Halorhodospira halophila: one gene and its partners. The protein of the gene in region 1 binds, or shares a complex with, the protein of each later gene. Links are inferred from orthologs where the notes say so. Each region holds a gene or a part of one and is shown on either strand. Other genes may lie near its edges. The genes, in order: rne, eno and pnp.

Region 1 (4,452 bases):
ACAGCGTCCGGGTCCCGGCGTCGATACGCCGGCCGACTTGGAGGCAGTGGCTCGACGACTGCAGTCACCTCAACCGTAAAAAGGTGCGGTCTCTGTAGGGTGCAGGTTTCGTGGAACCGACTGATCAGGAAAGCAAAATGAAGATACTTCTAGTTTGTATGGGCAATATCTGCCGTTCGCCGACAGCGGAGGGGGTGCTGCGCCAGCGCCTGCGCGAGGAGGGACTTGACCACCACGTGGACCTCGACTCCGCGGGCACCCATGACTTCCACGTCGGCAAAGGGCCGGACCAGCGCGCCCAAGAGGCCGCGCGGCGGCGCGGGGTCGACATCAGTGACCTGCGTGCCCGCCAGGTGGAGCGCTACGACTTCCAGGAGCACGATCTGATCCTGGCTATGGACGAGGCCAACCTCGGCATCCTCCAAGCCGATTGCCCGCCGAAGCACAAGCACAAGCTCGGACTCTTTCTCGATTACGCCCGCACCCGCAGTGAGCGGGAGGTGCCCGACCCGTACTACGGCGGTGAGCGCGGTTTCGAGCACGTGCTCGACTTGATCCAGGATGCCGCCGATGGGCTGATCGACGAGGTACGCCGGAACCAGGGCTAGTCACGAAAGACTGCGGGCGGCGTGACGCCGCCCGCAGTCAACCGTTATTGGGCGGATAGGGCGGCGGTTACTCGGCCTTTTCCGCCCCTTCACCTTCCGCGTGGGTCGAGGTGCGATCATCGCTGGTTGGTGATGATGCCTCGGTTCCGGATGTAGAAGCCTGCTTCGGTCGGCGCGGACGCCCCGAGCGGACCTGTTTGCGCCCGCCGTTGCCCTGGGCCGCATCGTCGGCGCTTCCCCGGGGCGCGGGGCCAGCAGACGGCTGTGAGGGCTGTACATCCCCGGTCTCCGCGCTCGGGGTAGGGGCGGTCTTCTCCGCTTTCGCCTCCGCGTGGGTGGCGGGCTTCTGTTCCGCGCGCGCCTTTCCGTTGTCCCCCGGTTTCCGGTTCCCCTTGTCTGGCCGCGGGGCATCTTGCTGCCCGCCCGCGCTCGGGGGCTGTGTATCCGCCCGGTCCGGCGCGTTTGCAGGTTTGTCCGGCGTCTTCTCCGCATCCGCGCCCGCCGGCGTGGAAGTGGCGGGCGATGCGGCAGCCGCCGGGTCAGGTGCCGGGGATTCCGGCCCCGTGTCGCCGTTCTCCTCCGCGCCTGAGGCGGTGGTGGATCCGTCGGCGTGCTCGTTGCCGTTGCTGGAGCGACGGCGCCGGCGACCCCCGCGGCGCCCGCGGCGGCTGCGACCGCTGCGGGCGGAGCGGGCTTCGGCGTTGCGGGAGGTGTCGTCCTGACCCGCTGCCGCCGAGGGGGTGTCCTGCCGGGTGCTGCCGCTGTCAGCGTCCGTGGTCTGGGCATCGTCCTCCGGGGGCTCGGCGGTGGCCTCAGCCTTGCCGTTGCCACCGGCATTCTTGCGCTTGCCGCCCGTGGAACGCCCTTTGCCGCCGTTGCCACCGTGCCCCTTGGTCTCATCCGGGGCGCGGGGCGCTTCGCTCGACGCGCCCTTCGACGGGCTCTCCTGCTCGTTTTGCTGCTGACCGTTGCCGCCCTCGCTGGCACCACCGCCGGGGCTGCGTCGACTCCGGCCGCCGCCGCGGGAGCGGCCACCGCGCCGGGTTCCCCGTCTGTTCTGGCCGGTGCTGGAGCCGTTGCCATCACTGGAGCTCCGCTCGCTCCGGGACCGTGGCTTCTTCTCGCGTCCGGAATCCCCCTCTTCGGTGCGCTCGTCGCCGGGCGCGCTCTGGAACAGCAGGCCGCGGAGACGGCGGAAGATCGAACTCAGCGGGGCATCCTCCTCCTGGTGGCCATCCCCGGCTGCAGCGTCCGATGTTTGTTGCGATTCCGGCGCGGGCGCCGGCGCGCTGGGGGTTACACCCTGCACGGCGGGTGCCGGTGGCCGGCTGGCCGGCAGGCCCGCTTCGATGACGGTCGGCTCCGGCGCGGGTGTCGCCAGGTTGTAGCTGGAGCCGCTCTGCTCGAGCCCCTCGTCGGTACGCACGCGCTGGACGTCGTAATGCGGGGTCTCCAGGTTGCGGTTCGGGATCAGCAGGACGTGCACGCCGTAGCGGTGTTCGAGCTCGGCGATCTGGGCCCGCTTTTCGTTGAGCAGGAAGGTGGCGACCTCGATCGGGAGCTGGGCGAGCACGCGCCCGGTCTTCTCCTTCATCGCCTCTTCCTCGATGATGCGCAAAATCGACAACGCCAGGGACTCGACGCTGCGCACCGTGCCCTGGCCGCCGCACCGACCGCAGACCTCTTGGTGGGCCTCACCAAGCGAGGAGCGCAGGCGCTGCCGGGACATCTCCAGAAGGCCGAACCGGGAGATTCGCCCGATCTGCACCCGGGCCCGATCCGCCTTGACCGCCTCACGCAGCCGATTCTCCACCTCCCGCTGGTGGCGCGGCGGACCCATGTCGATGAAGTCGATCACGATCAGGCCACCGAGGTCGCGCAGGCGCAGTTGCCGGGCGATCTCGTCGGCGGCCTCGAGGTTTGTGTTAAGCGCCGTCTCCTCGATGTCAGCACCCTTGGTGGCGCGCGAGGAGTTGATGTCGATGGAGATCAGCGCCTCGGTATGGTCGATGGCGATCGCACCGCCGGAAGGGAGGCGCACGTCCCGCTGGAACGCCGACTCGATCTGGCTCTCGATCTGGTAGCGCGAGAAGAGGGGCACCGGGTCGGTGTATTGCTTGAGCTTCTGCCGGTTGTACGGCATGACCTGCTCGATGAAGTCGCGCGCCTTGGCGAAGACCTCGTCGTCATCAACCAGGATTTCGCCGATGTCCGAGCGGAGATAGTCGCGCAGGGCGCGGATGATGACGTCGCTCTCCTGGTAGACCAGAAACGGAGCGGCGCGCTCGGCGGTGGCGTTCTGGATGGCGTCCCAGAGCTTGAGCAGGTAATCCAGGTCCCACTGGAGCTCTTCGGTGCTGCGCCCCACGCCCGCTGTACGCACGATCAAGCCCATGCCCTCCGGGACATCGAGCTGGCGCAGGCTTTCACGAATCTCGGCGCGATCGGAGCCTTCGATCCGGCGGGACACGCCGCCGGCCCGGGGGTTGTTCGGCATGAGCACCAGGTAGCGCCCGGCCAGGCTGATATAAGTGGTCAGCGCGGCGCCCTTGTTGCCACGCTCCTCCTTATCGACCTGGACGAGGACTTCCTGGTTTTCGCGCAGGCCGTCTTTCGGCGTGTTCCGCTGACCATCCGCCGAGGTGAAGTAGGCGGGCGCGATTTCCTTGAAGGGCAGAAAGCCGTGGCGCTCCGCACCGTACTGGACGAACGCGGCCTCCAGGCTCGGCTCAACCCGGGTGATGATCCCCTTGTAGATGTTCGCCTTTTTCTGCTCGCGGGAGGGCGCCTCGATGTCGAGATCGTAGAGGATCTGGCCGTCCACCAGCGCAACGCGCAACTCTTCCGGCTGAGTTGCGTTGATCAGCATTCTTTTCATGGGTGCGCAATCTCCGCAGCCCTGCCGCCATCGCTTCCAGGCCGCCGGACAGGACGGACCGGTACGTCGGCGTCGTATCTGGCCACGCCACCAAGGGCCGCTCGGGCGACATTGGTGGCGCCGACCAGGCGGCGAGCCAGACCATCCAGTGCGACAGATCCGTCCGTGTCATCCGCGCTCGACTCCTGTTGAAGGGGCGCAGGGCTTGTTGGTCGTGGTCAAGTGGCCCGCGCCGCGTCCGGGCGCGGGCCCGTTGTCTCGTTCTGGTGCTGCAATCAGTGCCGCACGAGGTGCGACACTGCATGAAACCCGTCGTCGCGGATCCCGGCTTAACCGGTCGCCACGTGCGGCTAATTGTATCAGTGACTTGCGTCACCCTTCAAATTTCTTCTTTTGCTAAAATTTCCGAATGAGTGCCTCTGATCCCAAGGTTCGACACCATCAGGTACTGGCCGAAGAGGCCGGGCAACGAATCGACAACTTCCTCCTGCGCCAGCTCAAGGGCGTTCCGCGCAGCCGGATCTATCGCCTGCTGCGCAAGGGGGAGGTCCGGGTCGACGGGGGGCGGGCGCGGCCCACGCGCCGCCTGAGCACCGGGGAGGTGGTGCGCATACCGCCGGTTTCGGGGCAGCGTCAGCCCGCTGAGGTCGCTTCCGGCGGGCTGCCCGACGGCCTAGAGGCGCGACTGCGCGATGGGGTCCTCTACGAGGATGAACGGCTGCTAATCCTGGACAAGCCGTCGGGGCTTGCTGTGCATGGCGGTTCTACCGTGCGTGTCGGGTTGGTCGAGGCGATCCGGGGTATTCGGCCAGACCTTCCCTTCGTTGAGCTGGTTCACCGGTTGGACCAAGAGACCAGCGGTTGCCTGATGTTGGCCAAGCGGCGCTCCACCCTGCGTCGGCTCCACGAGCAGCTTCGCCAGGGCAAGGTGGAAAAGCATTACGCCGCGCTTCTGGCCGGGCGGGT
Region 2 (3,893 bases), on another replicon or contig:
CCACCGCCCGGCGCGGCGCGGACACGTTGCGCATAAGCAGGCTGAAGCGGTTGCCGCTGAGCGCTCCGCGCCGCAGCTTGCGGGCATTGCGTGTGGCGCTGACGACCTCCAGGCCGTCGTCCAGGCAGCCCGGCGCGAGGGCCGGGCATGGCTTCGGCGCGTGAACGGAGAACCACTGCGTGGTGACCGCGTGCCGGTCCTTGAGGCCGGCGAAGCTCACCGCACCCCGCGCCACGCCGGCCTGGGATGCCAGCAGCCGGGCGACCGCCTCGGTGGTCCAGCCCCTCTTGCGAATCTGGAGCAGGCAGTGCTCTCCACCGCCGGAAGGCCGGAACGGGAGGATTTCATCCACCCGGAAGTCCTCGGGACAGGCGCGCAGTCGCGCCGTACCCAGGGGACCGCCGAAGGCCCGGATCAACCCCGCCCCGGGGCCGATTCCACCAGGACAACGGCCATCGCGGCGACCCCCTCGCCACGCCCGGTGAAACCGAGCCGCTCGCTGGTGGTCGCCTTGACGTTGACCGCCCCGGGCGCCAGCTCCATGGCATCCGCCGTGGCCTGCCGCATGGCATCGATGTAGGGGGCCAACTTGGGGGCCTGGGCAATCACGGTGCCATCAACGTTCACCGGCACCCATCCAGCCTCCGCGGCCAACCGCAGCGTCGATGCCAGCAGCCCGGTGCTGTCCGCATCCCGCCAGCGCGGGTCGTCGTCCGGAAAGTGGCGGCCGATATCCCCCAGTCCACACGCTCCGAGCAGGGCATCGGTGACCGCGTGCAAGAGCACATCGCCGTCCGAGTGGGCCTCCAGCCGCTTGTGGTACGGAATGGCCACCCCGCCCAGCCGAAACCCCTCGCCCTTGCCGCCGAAGCGATGAACATCAAAACCCTGCCCGACACGAATCACGCCGTTCGCTCCCTCTCTGTGGCCGCCCGCTGCGCCGCGAGCACGGCGGCAGCCAGATCCAGGTCAGCCTGGTGAGTGATCTTCAGATTGCCGGCCTCGCCGGTCACCAGACGCGGGTGACCGCCGTGCCACTCCACAGCCTGCGCCTCGTCGGTGACGGCGACACCGGCCGCAAGGGCCGCATCCAGTGCCGCGGAAAGACGCTCCAGCGGGAAAAGCTGCGGCGTCTGCGCCTGCCATAGCCCGTCCCGAGAGACGGTGGCATCCACGCACCCCGCGGCGGCACGCTTGAGGGTATCGCGCACGGGGGTCGCCAGCAGCGCCCCATCGGCGGCCGGGCCACCCTCCTCGATCAGCCGGTCCAGCTCCGCCGCGCTGAGACAAGGACGCACGGCATCGTGGACCAGCACGCGGTCCTCCGGCCCGGCGATCCCGCTTAGGTAATCCAGGGCCGCCCGCACCGAATCGCGCCGCTCGGCGCCTCCATCAACACGGTGCACGGGCTTGTCCGGCAGCTCGTCGGCCAGGCCCAGGGCATTCCAGTAGCCGTCGTCGGCAGCCAGCGCCACGACAGCCCCGGCTACCTTTGGGTGCCCGAGCAGGCGCTCCAGGGCCCAGCCGATAACGGGCCGACCCAACAGCGAACGGTACTGCTTGGGGCCATCCCCGCCCCCCATACGCCGACCGACACCCGCCGCCGGTATCACCGCCCAGTAGCGCGCCATCACTCCTCCACGACCTGGTAGAAGACCTCATCCTGACGGATCATGCCGAGCTCATAGCGTGCCCGCTCCTCGAGGGCCTCCGTGCTCTCCTTGAGGTTTTCCACCTCGGCTGCCAGGGCCTCGTTGCGCGCCTCGGCCCGCTCGTTCTCCGCCTGCTGCGCGGCGACTGCGCTGCGCAGCTCAAGCAGGCCGGGGATGCTGGCCTGCCCGAACCAGAGCTGGCCCTGCAGCAGGATCAGCAGCACGCCGAGCAACCCGTTCACCCAACGCATGGCGCCCTCCCGCGACGGCCCCACGCGGTGGTCACCGGCCTACCCCTGCTCGGGGCGGAGCGCGTCGCGACCCGCGTAACGGGCATCGTCGCCAAGCTCCTGCTCGATGCGCAGCAGCTGGTTGTACTTGGCCACCCGATCCGAGCGGCACAGCGAACCGGTCTTGATCTGGGTCGCCCGCGTCGCCACGGCCAGATCGGCAATCGCCACATCCTCGGTCTCGCCCGAACGGTGGGAAACCACCGAAGTGTAGCCGGCCTCGTCGGCCATGCGGATCGCCTCCAGCGTCTCGGTCACCGTACCGATCTGATTGAGCTTGATCAGGATCGAGTTGGCGATGCCGCGATCGATCCCCTGGCGCAGGATCTGCGGATTGGTGACGAACAGGTCGTCGCCCACCAGCTGCACCCGGTCCCCGAGGCGCTCGGTTAGGATCTTCCAGCCGTCCCAGTCGGACTCATCCATGCCGTCCTCGATGGAGACGATCGGATACCGGTCGACGAGCTGCGCCAGGTAGTCGGCAAAAGAGGCCGCATCGAAGTCACGACCCTCGGAGGCGAGTCGATAGCGGCCGTTGCTGTGGAGCTCGGAGCTCGCCACGTCGAGAGCCAGGGCCACCTGCTCACCAGGCTGATAGCCGGCGCGCTCCACGGCCTCGATGATGGCCTCCAGCGCCGCCTCGTTGGAGGGCAGATCCGGGGCGAAGCCACCTTCGTCGCCGACGGCCGTGGAGAGTCCGCGCTCGTTGAGGACCTTCTTCAGGGCGTGGAAGATCTCGGCGCCACAGCGCAGGGCCTCGGAGAACCGATCGAACCCGAGGGGCATGATCATGAACTCCTGGATGTCCACGCTGTTGTCGGCGTGCTCACCGCCGTTGAGGATATTCATCATCGGTGCCGGCAACTGAGCCGAGGAGCCCTCCTGCTGGAGGTGGCGGTAAAGGGGCAGTCCGCGGCTGCGCGCCGCCGCCTGGGCCACGGCCATGGACACGGCGAGGATGGCGTTGGCACCGAGGCGGTCCTTGTTGGGGTTGCCGTCAAGCTCGATCAGCTGCCGGTCCAGGGCGGCCTGATCGTCAGCACTGACGCCCTGCAGCGCCTCGCGGATGGTGGTATTGACATGCTCCACCGCGGTGCGCACCCCCTTGCCGTTGTAGCGCGCTCCGCCGTCACGCAGCTCCACCGCCTCACGGCTGCCGGTCGAGGCCCCGGAGGGGACCGCGGCGCGGCCGAAGCTGCCGTCATCCAGCCAGACATCCGCCTCGACGGTGGGGTTGCCGCGGGAGTCCAGTACCTCGCGGCCGATGACACGCTCGATGTTCGCCATGATTCAGTCGCTCCTTCATTGCTCGGCGAATCCCCGCTCCTTGACCACGCGATCCAAGGCGATCAGCGTCTCAAGGAGTTCGCGCATCCGCTCCAGTGGCCACGCATTCGGGCCGTCGGACAGCGCGCGTTCGGGATCCGGATGGGTTTCCATGAACAGCCCCGACACGCCGGCAGCCACCGCGGCCCGCGCGAGCACGGGAACGAACTCCCGCTGGCCGCCCGAGGCGTGACCCTGGCCACCGGGCAACTGCACCGAATGCGTGGCGTCGAAGACCACCGGCGCCTCGGTGTCACGCATCACGGCCAGCGCCCGCATGTCGGAGATCAGGTTGTTGTAGCCGAACGATACCCCGCGCTCGCAGACCAGAATCTGCCGATTGCCGGTGGCGCGCGCCTTGTCGACGACGTGAGCCATATCCCAGGGGGCGAGGAACTGCCCTTTCTTCAGGTTGACCGGGAGCCCGCAGGCGGCCACCCGCTGGATGAAGTTGGTCTGGCGACAGAGAAAGGCCGGGGTCTGGAGGGCATCGACCACGGAGGCGACCTCGTCGAGCGGGGTGTCCTCGTGGACGTCGGTGATCACCGGCACCCCAAGCTCGCCGCGCACCCGCTCAAGTACCCGCAGCCCCGCCTCCATGCCGGGGCCGCGATAGCTCTGGGCC
Region 3 (4,049 bases), on another replicon or contig:
CGCCCGGAGCGGGCCTGGCGCCGCATCCCACTGGAACACCCCGATCAGCCGCCCGTCGCCACGCCACCGCGACCAGCCTGGCTGCTACGCCGTCCGCAGCGGCTGCGCAGTAGCGAGGACCACCCATACTGGGGCGGCCCCCTCCACTTGGAGGCCGGCCCGGAACGGATCGAGAGCGGTTGGTGGGACGGCGAGGACGTGGTGCGCGACTACTACGTAGCCCGCGCCCCGGGCGGTAGCCGTCTCTGGGTCTATCGCGACCACCGCCCTCCCTACGGCTGGCACCTGCACGGCTTCTTCGCCTGAGAACGCCTCACGGCGCCCCGCTGACAACCTCCACGCCCGCAGCCTGCAGCGTCCGCTGCACCGAGGCGTCGTTGCTGGCATCCACCGGACGGGTCAGGTCCCACAGGAAGTGCACCCGGAAGCCGGCCCGGGCACCATCCTCCGCGCTCCAGAGCGCGCAGTAGTCCCGCGCCAACCCGCAGACGTAGATTTGCTCGACACCGAGTTCGCGGAGATAGCCGGCCAGCCCCGTCGAGGGTCGCCGCCCATCGGGCGCGAAATTCTCGCGGAAAGCGCTGTAGGAGTCGACCAGCGGGTCGGTGGCCTTGCGCAGCACAAGATCCGCGTAGCGCCAAGGGATCCCGTCGTGCAGGGCCGCCCCGGGCGTGTCCTGTACACAGTGATCGGGCCACAGCACCTGCTCGACACCGTGGAGCTCAATCACCTCGAAGGGGGAACACCCCGGATGGCTGGAAGCGAAAGAGATATGCCCCGGCGGATGCCAGTCCTGAGTAGCTACCACGTAGCGCACGGGCGCCCGCTCGAGCAAGCGGGCAATGGGGGCTACGACTTCTTCACCGCCCTGGGTCGGCAACGCGCCGCCGGGCATGAAGTCCGGCTGGACGTCGACGACGAGCAAAGCCGCGTGCTCGGCGTCTCTAGGTTGGGCCTCGACCACTGCAACCTCCCGGGGATCGGTCGGTGTCCCCTTATCAGGGTAGCCGCCGCGGCGCCGGCAGCAAGCCAGCGCCGCAACGACTGCAGCGGTCGGTTCGTGGTTACTCTTCCTCGACCGCCTTCATGGACAGCCGGATCCGGCCCTGCCGGTCCACCTCGAGCACCTTGACCCGTACCGAGTCGCCCTCGGCCAACTCGTCGGCGACGTTCTCGACCCGGTTGTTGGAGATCTGAGAGATGTGCACCAGACCGTCCCGGCCGGGCAGGATGTTGACGAAGGCCCCGAAGTCCATGAGCTTCGCCACTTTGCCCTCGTAGACCTTGCCCACCTCGACATCGGCGGTCAGCAGCTCGATGCGCTTCTTCGCCTCCTCGGCCGCGGCCTTGTCGGCGGAAGCGATGGTCACTACGCCCTCGTCGCTGATATCGATGTTGGTGCCGGTCTCCTCGGTCAGGCCACGGATGGTGGCACCGCCCTTGCCGATGACGTCGCGGATCCGCTCCGGGTCGATCTTCATGGTCAGCAGACGCGGGGCGTACTCGGACATCTGCTCGCGCGGCTTGTCGATCACCCGGTTCATCTCGTCGAGGATATGCAGCCGACCCGAGCGCGCCTGCTCCAAGGCCCGCTCCATGATCTCGCGGGTGATCCCGTCGATCTTGATGTCCATCTGCAGCGCGGTGACACCGTCCTTGCTGCCGGCCACCTTGAAGTCCATGTCCCCGAGGTGGTCCTCGTCACCGAGGATATCGGTCAGGACGGCGAAGTCGTCGCCCTCCTTGATCAGCCCCATGGCGATCCCCGCCACCTGGGCCTTGAGCGGTACACCGGCGTCCATCAGCGACAGGCTGGTGCCACAGACGGTGGCCATCGATGACGAGCCGTTGGATTCCGTAACCTCGGAAACCACGCGGATGACGTAGGGGAACTCTTCGTCCGAGGGCATCACGGCTTCGACGCCGCGCTTGGCCAACTTGCCGTGGCCAATCTCCCGCCGCTTCGGCGAGCCGATGAAGCCGGTTTCACCAACACAGTAGGGCGGGAAGTTGTAATGCAGCATAAAGGGCTCGCGGCGCTCGCCCTCCAGGGCGTCGATGACCTGGGCGTCCCGGCCGGTCCCCAGGGTGCTGACGACGATCGCCTGGGTCTCACCGCGGGTGAAGATCGCCGACCCGTGCGTCCGCGGCAGCACGCCTGCCTGAACGTTGAGCGGGCGCACGGTCTGGTTGTCGCGGCCGTCGATGCGCGGATGGCCGGCCAGAATCCGGCCCCGGACGATCTTCTTCTCCAGCGTCTTGAACGCCTCGCCGACCTCGCCGGCGCTCCAGCCTTCGCGCTCTTCGTCCGCCAGCTCCTCGATGGCCCTATCCCGCAGGGCGCCGACCCGCTCGCTGCGCTCCTGCTTGTCGGCGATCTGGTAGGCCGCCTCGAGCTCCGGGCGCACCCGATCGGCCACGGCCGACTCCAGCGACTCGTTCTTCTCAGGCGGCTGCCAGTCCCACCGGGGCTTGCCGGCCTCGGCGGCCAGGTCGTTGATGGTGTCGATGGCCACCTGCATCTGCTCGTGGCCGTAGAGCACGGCATCGAGCATGGTGCTTTCGGGCAGCAGGTTGGCCTCGGACTCGACCATCAGCACGGCATCGCGGGTACCGGCGACCACCAGATCCAGGTCCGATTCGGCGGTCTGACTGAAGGTCGGGTTGAGGACGAACTCACCGTCCAGGTGCCCGACCCGGCAGGCCCCGATGGGCCCCTCGAACGGGATGCCGGATAGCGCCAGCGCCGCCGAGGTGCCGATCATCGCCGGGATGTCGGCATCAACCTCGTCGTTGAGCGAGAGCACCGTGGCGATGACCTGGACCTCCTGGCGGAACCCCTCGGGGAAAAGGGGCCGGATGGGCCGGTCGATCAGGCGGCAGGTCAGGGTCTCCTTCTCGGAGGGACGACCCTCGCGCTTGAAGAAGCCCCCCGGGATGCGCCCCGCCGCGTAGGTGCGCTCCTGGTAGTTGACCGTCAGCGGCAGGAAGTCGCGTGCCGCGGCGGGGTCCTTCTTGCCGACCACGGTGACCAGGACCACCGTGTCCGCCATGTCCACCAGGACGGCGCCATCGGCCTGTCGGGCCACGCCCCCGGTCTCCAGGGTCACCTGATGCTGACCGAACTGGAAGCTCCGCTTGACCGGGGTCAGGGATAGCTGGCTCTCGCTCATCGTTTTTTACCCCTTGCGCTTACTTGCGAATGCCGAGACGCTCGATGACGTCCTGGTAGCGGCTCCGATCCTTGCGCTTGAGGTAATCGAGCAGCTTGCGGCGCTGGCTGACCAGCTTGAGCAGGCCCTGCCGAGAGTGGTGGTCCTGCTTGTGCACCGAGAAGTGCTCGGTAAGGTGCTGGATACGCGCCGAGAGCAGCGCGATCTGCACCTCGGGCGACCCGGTGTCCGACGGAGAGCGCCGGAACTGCTCGACGATCTCCGATTTTTTCTCAGCATTCAGCGACATGTACGACTCCTGACCTATACGCTCGATTTCGGCCTGTCCATAAAGGCCGTTAGTGTAGCCCTCGCGGGGGCAAAGGAACAAGAATTCACCCGCGAGCGGCGGGAAACTGCGCAGCGGGCTTCTCCCGTCAGCGGCGTGCTACCAGGCGCTTGGGCCCGATGCGGCCATCATCCAGGGCCTGCCCCATGCCCAGGAAGTTGCCGGCGCGATCGTACAGCCGCAGCCAGCCCTCGCTGGGAGCCTTGGGGACGAAGACCGGCTGGCCCTGAACCACGAAGTAGGCGAGATCGTCGGCGAGCTCAACCCCGGTGTACTGCTGGAGGGCCGAGTCCATGGGAAGCAGCGTGGCGTCCAGCGCCTCCCGCCCCTGCTCGGCGCGTGCGGCGAGCATCTCCTCGGTCCACATCGCCGGGTCCTGGTACGGCCCGAGCCCCAGCCTGCGCAGCGCGCAGACGTGGCCGACGGTGCCCAGCGCCTCGGCGATATCCTCGGCCAGCGTGCGGATGTAGGTTCCCTTGGAGCAGTGCACCGACAGCTCCAGCTCATCCCCGCGGACGGCCAGAAGCTGCAGGTCGTAGATCTCCACC

The links.
Region 2: the proteins of rne (region 1) and eno are in contact, whole or in part, in a solved structure (PDB 2FYM), measured with the Escherichia coli proteins. The link is inferred for Halorhodospira halophila from one-to-one orthologs.
Region 3: the proteins of rne (region 1) and pnp are in contact, whole or in part, in a cryo-EM structure (PDB 9QH0), measured with the Escherichia coli proteins. The link is inferred for Halorhodospira halophila from one-to-one orthologs.

What each region holds. Positions count from the first base shown.
Region 1 is NZ_NHSN01000001.1:50,569-55,020, forward strand. The notes cover bases 476-3,841. They hold rne (ribonuclease E), read right to left. Parts: upstream 3,487-3,841; coding sequence 676-3,486; downstream 476-675. Other genes in these bases: CCR79_RS00225 (low molecular weight protein-tyrosine-phosphatase), read left to right, coding at 476-608. In the rest of the region: kdsB (3-deoxy-manno-octulosonate cytidylyltransferase), read left to right, coding at 1-79; more of CCR79_RS00225, read left to right, coding at 138-475; CCR79_RS00235 (RluA family pseudouridine synthase), read left to right, coding at 3,896-4,452. UniProt on the Escherichia coli protein: Endoribonuclease that plays a central role in RNA processing and decay. Required for the maturation of 5S and 16S rRNAs and the majority of tRNAs. Also involved in the degradation of most mRNAs.
Region 2 is NZ_NHSN01000018.1:128,955-132,847, forward strand. The notes cover bases 1,087-3,893. They hold eno (phosphopyruvate hydratase), read right to left. Parts: upstream 3,230-3,893; coding sequence 1,943-3,229; downstream 1,087-1,942. Other genes in these bases: ispD (2-C-methyl-D-erythritol 4-phosphate cytidylyltransferase), read right to left, coding at 1,087-1,634; ftsB (cell division protein FtsB), read right to left, coding at 1,631-1,903; kdsA (3-deoxy-8-phosphooctulonate synthase), read right to left, coding at 3,245-3,893. Outside these bases: tRNA pseudouridine(13) synthase TruD, read right to left, coding at 1-418; ispF (2-C-methyl-D-erythritol 2,4-cyclodiphosphate synthase), read right to left, coding at 415-903; more of ispD, read right to left, coding at 903-1,086. UniProt on the Escherichia coli protein: Catalyzes the reversible conversion of 2-phosphoglycerate (2-PG) into phosphoenolpyruvate (PEP). It is essential for the degradation of carbohydrates via glycolysis.
Region 3 is NZ_NHSN01000025.1:17,281-21,329, forward strand. What follows is about bases 609-3,571. They hold pnp (polyribonucleotide nucleotidyltransferase), read right to left. Parts: upstream 3,153-3,571; coding sequence 1,065-3,152; downstream 609-1,064. Other genes in these bases: CCR79_RS09400 (isochorismatase family protein), read right to left, coding at 609-964; rpsO (30S ribosomal protein S15), read right to left, coding at 3,193-3,462. Also shown: CCR79_RS09395 (Y-family DNA polymerase), read left to right, coding at 1-306; more of CCR79_RS09400, read right to left, coding at 314-608; tRNA pseudouridine(55) synthase TruB, read right to left, coding at 3,590-4,049. UniProt on the Escherichia coli protein: Involved in mRNA degradation. Catalyzes the phosphorolysis of single-stranded polyribonucleotides processively in the 3'- to 5'-direction. Also involved, along with RNase II, in tRNA processing.